Regions from separate parts of the Arthrobacter sp. Dra40 genome, predicted to be linked through region 3. Evidence: riboswitches for the same ligand, from Rfam matches in the RefSeq annotation. Region 3 holds a riboswitch; each other region holds the start of a gene.

Region 1 (2,260 bases), on a different contig from region 3:
CGCTTAAAGACGAGCCCGCGAGGTAAGGAGGAGCTGCCCGCGGGTTGTGGAGGAGGTGCCGGCAGGTTAAAGAGGAGAGGACGAGCGATAAACCTCTTGAATCCAGGGGCGCGGTCGAAGAGGATGCCCCGCCTTTAAACGCCATTAAAGAGGAGAGGCCCCGCCGGCGCATGGCCGACGGGGCTCCCTGTGATCCTGGCCCGGCCGTTGGGGGAATAACCGGCCCAGGAGACTGTGGGTGCTAGATGGTGTAGTACCCGGTTACCGGCATGGCGCTCACGTCGTGCACCAAGGTGCCCTGGCTCGGGTTGAGCGCGCTGATCATCTTGCCGTCGCCCAAGTAGATTCCGATGTGGCCGCCGCCGTTCTGCACCACCAGGTCGCCCGGCTGCGGGTTGCTGGTCGGAGTCAGGGCGCCGCCCTGCATCTGGCTGGTGCGGGGCAGGTCCACGCCGACCTGGGCGTAGACCCACTGGGTGAATCCTGAGCAGTCCCAGCCACCGGTGCTGGTGCCGCCCCAAACGTAGGGGGTGCCCAGGCCGGTCATCGCGATGTCCACGATGCTCTTGTTGCCGCCGGTGGAGGCAGGCTTGATGTCGGCGCTGGCCAACGAGACCGTGGCGGTGTCGGCCGGTGCAGCCTGCGTCGCCGCGGTGGCTACGCCGGCGCCCTGGGCAGCTTGGCCGCCGGACTGGGCCTGCGCGGAACCGGTCAGTGCGATCTCGTCGCCCGGGTAGATGAGGGTGTAAGCGTTCAGCCCGTTGGCGGCCAGCACATCCTGCACGTTCTTCCCGTACTGGGCGGCGATCGTGCCTACGGTGTCGCCGGCGACCACGGTGTGGGTGGCGGCGTCGGAAGCAGCTTCGGTGGTAACCGAGGCCCGCTCCACCTCGAGGCCGGCGTTGGCCGGGGCGGCAACGGTGTCGGCCACATCGGCTGCACCGTAGGTCGGGACGGTGACATCGGCGGCGGCGTTGGCCGGCATGCCGACGCCCAGCATCAGGCCACCGGCGGCCGTGACAACGGCGGCACTGCGGCCGACGGTGCCGGCGTGGGATGAAATAGCGTTGGACAGGCCAGCCACGGTGGTGTTGCGAACGGGGGTGGCGCGGTGGCGTGCACGGTTGTTTTTGAGCAGCAAGAAGTAAACCTCTCCCAATGCCTACGAGGTGAGCTGTCGGATTCGGATGGGAGTCACCCGGTCGTGCGGCAGTGCGGTATGCACTCCACGCGACTTAACCCCAAGGGCCCCAAGAGGGCCCGGAAAGTGGGTCCCCCGCCTCTGCCAGATGTCTAGCGAACTAACTCGGGAAGGTTGGCAGAGCTCAGCAATACCTTCCGAGGACGACGGCTATGATCGCCGACGTGATGATTACGTTACATAACGGTTCGATAACTGTCCAAGTCCTGAAATTTACCTGTGGATAACCTGAAAGCCCGAAAACTTTAATGATCCAAGGCCCGTTTCGCGCCGAAACGAAAGAGCCGGACTGCTACATCCCTTGGAACAGACAGCGGTCGCCACCCCTTTTTTAGGTCCATTTCCGCGCTTCCCGAGTGAACATCATCACCAAATGGGGCCGTCTCGACCCTCTCCCACAAGGCACTTGACTGCCATTGTCGGAGTCCGCCGGCGGGAGTAGGCTCCGGATTATCCGGGCCGCGGGAACGGCCGGCGCTTCGGCTTGGCCGGCGGCGTGGCCCAGCCACTTCGGAGAGGAATGAAGCGCCATGCCCATCACCCGCGATCTGATCATCAACGGCGAGCACGTCCCGGCGGTTTCCGGCAAGACCACCGAGGACATCAGCCCCTACACCGGTGACACTTACGCCACCGTCGCCGCCGCCGGTCCGGAGGATGTCACGCGCGCCGTCGACGCGGCGTCGTCGGCCTTCGACTCCTGGGCCGCCACCCCTCCCACTCAGCGGGCGAAAATCTTCCTCAAAGCAGCCGATCTGCTGGAGGAACGGATGCAGCAGGGCATCGAGTTGATGGCCGGAGAGGTCGGGGGAGTAGCGGTCTGGGCCGGCTTCAACGTCCAGTTGGCCGCCAACATCCTGCGCTCGGCCGCGGCGGCCACTACCGCTCCGCGAGGTGATGTGCTCGCCACCGACCTGCCGGGCAAGTTCTCGCTCTCGGTCCGCCAGCCCTATGGTGTGGTGGCGGCGCTCTCGCCCTGGAACGCGCCCTTCATCTTGGGCATCCGCGCCATGGCCATCCCGCTGGCCGTGGGCAATACGGTGGTGCTCAAGCCCAGCG
Region 2 (2,260 bases), on a different contig from region 3:
CCCTACCTCTCCCTGGCCGCAGGCTTCCTAACCGGCAAGTACCACAGCACCGACGATGCCGAGGCCAGCGCGCGCGGCGGCATGTTGGGGAATTACCTCACCGCCAAGGGCTTTGCAGTGGTGGACGCCGTGGAAACGGTCGCCTCCTCCCGCGGGATCTCCATCACGACGGCGGCGCTCGCCTGGCTGCTCAGCAAGCCAGGCATCACCGCGCCGCTGGCCAGCGCCCGGACGCCGCAGCAGTTGCCGGATCTGATGGCTGCCGCGGATGTGCAGCTGACCGCCGACGAGGTTTCCGCCTTGGACCAAGCGTCGCAGTCCTTCGCCTGAGCACTCCTCCTCAAGCGAGCGACTCTCAAACGAGCGACGGCGATGCCCACCGCCTGTGATCAGTTCACCGGGGTGGGCATCGCCGTCAGGTAGCGGAAGCTCCGCCGTCGTTGCTGTGGGGTTTAGAGCCAGCCTGCCGGATCCACGGTCTGGCCGTCCTTCACAACCTCGAAGTGCAGGTGGCAGCCGGTGGAGTTGCCGGTGGTGCCCAGCTCGCCGATGCGCTCGCCCTGGGCAACCTTCTGGCCCAGCGAAACGCCGATGGACTGCAGGTGGTTGTAGGTGGTCTTCAAGCCGCCGCGGTGCTCGACCACAATGCGGTTTCCGCCGCCGCCGACCTGCCAGCCGGCCTCAACCACCTTGCCGCCGTCGGAAGCGTTGACCGGGGTGCCGCAGCCCATCGCGTAGTCGATGCCGGTGTGCAGTTCGCCGGCCGCGCCGGTGATCGGATTCAGGCGGTAGCCGAAGCCGGAAGTCTGTTTCATGTGTGGAATGGGGGCCTTCAGGCTGCCGGTCGCGAAGCCGGCGGTCTTGGCCTTGGCTGCGTCCGCCTTCTTCGCTGCAGCGATGGCGGCTGCCTTCTTCTTGGCGGCAGCCTGGGCCTTTGCCTTCTTGTCCGCTGCGGCCTTCTGATCGGCTGCGGCCTTCTTGTCCGCTGCCGCCTTCTTCTTCTCGGCGGACGCGGCGGCAACCTTGATCTCTTCCTGGGCGGCCTTGCTGGCGGCCCAGGGCCGGTCGAACCGAAGGTCGGCATCCTTGGTGGCTTGGACGCTGACCGCACTGTTGCTGGACACGCGATCGGCGCGAACCAACTCGTCCGCGCCACCTGCATGGGCGACCGGGATGGCAATCACGGCCAGCATGCCGGCTGTTGCGGCCGCAATGCCTGCCTTGCGGGCAACCGCGTGAGCCGCGGCGGGCGCTTCTGCGCGGCGGCGGCCTTCGGGCTCGCCGAAAGCGCGAGAGATCAGGGAAAGGGGAGACGTACGGGTGTCGGAACGGCGACGACCGCGGACAGGGGTGTTCACAGGTATTCCTCTCATGCGCCTGCGAAGTTAGCTGTCGGATTCGAGCGAGAGTTCACTCGGTCCTGCCGGCATAGCCGCGGGAAGCCGGCCTGCCTCTGAGGACTTCACCCCATGGTGCCCCCAAGCACCGTACGTGGTTCCTCCGCCCCTGCCTTCGACATAAAGCTCGATATCTTACGGTCCGCCGGCAGGGTTCGACGGGCGGACCGGGCGCCCACCTTCATAGTAGGAACACCATCCAATTTACGGGAGCGACACGCGGTGTTACAACTTCGTTATCCGTGTTCCTTATCACCCGGAGTGCGGCAGGGTTGCGAGCGGGTACGGGGCGCCCAACGTCCAGGCCGCCGGTCTGACCGCCAGTAGCGGTAGCTCAGCCCATCAACCAGGCAGCTGTGTGCGTGCGGCCGGAAATCTCATTGCGCTCGCCGGCCTGAACCGGAACGCCGGCCGGAAAGTAGCTGCGCCGCCGTTCCTCCAGCTGCTGCCGGGACTGTGGCGAGGGAATCGATGTGCCCTTGCGCCGGTCGCAGCTTGCGCAGGCCGCCACGAAATTGGTCATCACGGTGGCCCCGCCTTTCTTCCAAGGGAAGAAGTGGTCGCCGGTGGTGGCCGGGTTGGGGCAACGGCGGTGCGGCCCAACCTCCAGTTCGCACTGGCCGCCGGCACGCGCCAGCCCTTCGCGGCGTTGCTGCCGGTTAAATGTGCGCAGCGGATCCCTGCGGCGCACATCGCGGGAGCGGCGGATGCGTACGGCAACGGCGACTGCCACCAAGACAAGGACAGGCGCTCCGATCCAGCCCAGCACAGGCCAAGCCGCCTGGAGTAACGCCGCGGGGGCGCCGCCCGTGAAAAGCTGCCGGATCCCTTGCAGCAGCTCGGTACCCAGGAGCGCCGAGACC
Region 3 (2,260 bases):
CCGACGGAGCTTCCCTGTGGTCCTGGGCCGGTAGTTGGGGGAGTAACCGGACCAGGAGTCTTGGGGGTGCTACATCGTGTAGTAGCCGGTAACGGGCATGGCGTGGACGTCGTGCACCATGGTGCCCTGGCTCGGGTTCAGCGCGCTGATCATCTTGCCGTCGCCGAGGTAGATGCCCACGTGGCCGCCGCCGTTCTGCACCACCAGGTCACCCGGCTGCGGGCTGCTGGTCGGCGTCAGGACACTGCCCTGCTCCTGGCTGAGGCGGGGCAGGTCAACGCCAGCCTGGGCGTAGACCCACTGGGTGAAGCCGGAGCAGTCCCAGCCGGCGGTGGAGGTGCCGCCCCAGACGTAGGGGGTGCCCTGGCCGGACATGGCAATGTCCACGATGCTCTTGTTGCCGCCGGTGGAGGCAACCGAGATGTTGGCGCTGGCCAGCGAGACCGTGGCCGTATCCGTCGAGGCGGCCTGCGTCGAGGAGGCGAGCTGGACTGCCTGGCCATCAACGGCCTGGCTGCCCTGCGCGGAGCCGGTCAGGGCGATCTGGTCGCCCGGGTAGATGATGGAGTACGCGCCCAGGCCGTTGATGGCCAGCACGTCCTGCACGTTCTTGCCGTACTGGGCGGCAATGGTGCCCACAGTGTCGCCCGCGACGACGGTGTGGGTGGTGGCGCCGGCAGCCGAACTGGTTACGGACGCCCGCTCCACCTCGAAGCCGGCATTCGCCGGAGCGGCAACGGTTTCCGCGGCGTCGGCGGAGCCATACGTCGGGACGTTGACCTCGGCGGCGGCGTTGGCCGGCAGGCCGGCGCCCAGCATTAGGCCTCCGGCGGCAGTGACCACGGCAGCCCCGCGACCGACGGTGCCGGCGTGGGATGAAACGGCGTTGGACAGGCCGGCAATGGCGGTGTTGCGGACCGGGGTGGCACGGTGGCGTGCGCGGTTGTTTTTGAGCAGCAAGAAATTACCTCTCCCAATGCCTGCGAGGTGAGCTGTCGGGTTCGGATGGGAGTCACCCGGCCGTGCGGCAGTGCGGCATGCACTTCGTACGGCTTAACCCCAAGAGCCCCAGAGGGGCCCGAAGAAAATGGGTCCCCCGCCTCTGCCAGATGTCTAGCGAACGAACTCGGTAAGGCTGGCAGAGCTAGGCAATACCCACCGAGGACGACGGCGCATGATCGCCGACGTGGTGATTACACTACATAACGGTTCGGTAACTGTCCAAGCCCTGATGGTTAGCTGTGGATAACCTGAAAACGGCTCCCCGCGGGCACGGCCAGCCAGCGTTTAACTACCACTGCATCAAACGCTCGACGCTACATTCGACGAACAATCCGGCCCGTCAGGCGTCCCCTCCTTGGTTACTTGTACGCTGGCGGGGTGGTGAACTTCACGCTCAAACAGCTGCAGTACTTCGTGGCAGTCGCCGATCACGGCTCGATCTCCGCGGCCGCGGCTGCCAGCCACATCTCCCAAGCGGCCATGTCACAGTCGCTGACCGACCTGGAACGGATCGTCGGCGCGCAGCTGATGGTCCGGCACCGGTCCCGCGGAATCGCGCTGACCGGTGTCGGCCAGCAGTTCCTGCGCGACGTGCGCAGCCTGGTCCGGCATGCCGACGAGGTGCAGAACAGCATCATCGAACGGCAGCAGGGACTGGTAGGCCCGCTGGCCATCGGCTGCTACAGCACGCTCTCGGCCTTTTGGGTTCCGGTCATCAGCGAACGCTTCATCAAACCCCATCCGCGGCTCACGGTGACCATGGAGGAAGGGGAAGCCGCCGAGCTGCAGCACCGGATGCAGGAGGGCTATTTGGATGCGGTGCTGACCCACACCCGGCACCTGTTGCCCGGCGTGCAGGCGCGCACGGTCAAGGAAGGCCGGCCCTATGTGCTGCTGGCTGCCGACCATCCGCTGGCTTCCCGCACCAGCATCAAACTGGAGGAACTGGCAGACGAGGACTTCGTCTCCTTGGACATCCCGACCGTGCGGGACAATCAGTTGGTCAACCTGCGGCTGTCCGGGCTGGATCCGAAGATCGCCTGGCGTTCCTCCAGTTTCGAAGCCGTCCGCGGCATGGTGGCCCGCGGCCTCGGCTACACCGTGCTGGTGCAGCGACCGCCGGGCAACCACAGCTACGACGGCCTGCCGTTGGCCACGGTGGAGATCGACGGCCCGGTCGGGCACAGCGATGTCTGCGTCGCCTACGCCAGCGTCACTCGGCCCAGCCTCAGGCTGAAGGCCTTCCTCGACTTTTGCG

The links. Region 3 has a riboswitch for cyclic di-AMP ahead of AC5RWT_RS19200 (C40 family peptidase). Riboswitches for the same ligand answer to the same signal wherever they lie in the genome.
Region 1: another riboswitch for cyclic di-AMP. It lies ahead of AC5RWT_RS00400 (NlpC/P60 family protein); the one in region 3 lies ahead of AC5RWT_RS19200 (C40 family peptidase).
Region 2: another riboswitch for cyclic di-AMP. It lies ahead of AC5RWT_RS00185 (M23 family metallopeptidase); the one in region 3 lies ahead of AC5RWT_RS19200 (C40 family peptidase).

What each region holds. Positions count from the first base shown of each region.
Region 1 covers NZ_JBNHHB010000001.1:76,641-78,900, forward strand. Annotated here, with positions in the region: gene AC5RWT_RS00400 (NlpC/P60 family protein) at 242-1,141, opposite strand; cyclic di-AMP (ydaO/yuaA leader) riboswitch at 1,146-1,309, opposite strand; gene AC5RWT_RS00405 (aldehyde dehydrogenase family protein) at 1,732-2,260, shown strand, end outside.
Region 2 covers NZ_JBNHHB010000001.1:40,407-42,666, forward strand. Annotated here, with positions in the region: gene AC5RWT_RS00180 (aldo/keto reductase) at 1-330, shown strand, start outside; gene AC5RWT_RS00185 (M23 family metallopeptidase) at 453-1,358, opposite strand; cyclic di-AMP (ydaO/yuaA leader) riboswitch at 1,362-1,535, opposite strand; gene AC5RWT_RS00190 (HNH endonuclease) at 1,732-2,260, opposite strand, start outside.
Region 3 covers NZ_JBNHHB010000052.1:22,981-25,240, reverse strand. Annotated here, with positions in the region: gene AC5RWT_RS19200 (C40 family peptidase) at 70-960, opposite strand; cyclic di-AMP (ydaO/yuaA leader) riboswitch at 964-1,129, opposite strand; gene AC5RWT_RS19195 (LysR substrate-binding domain-containing protein) at 1,381-2,260, shown strand, end outside.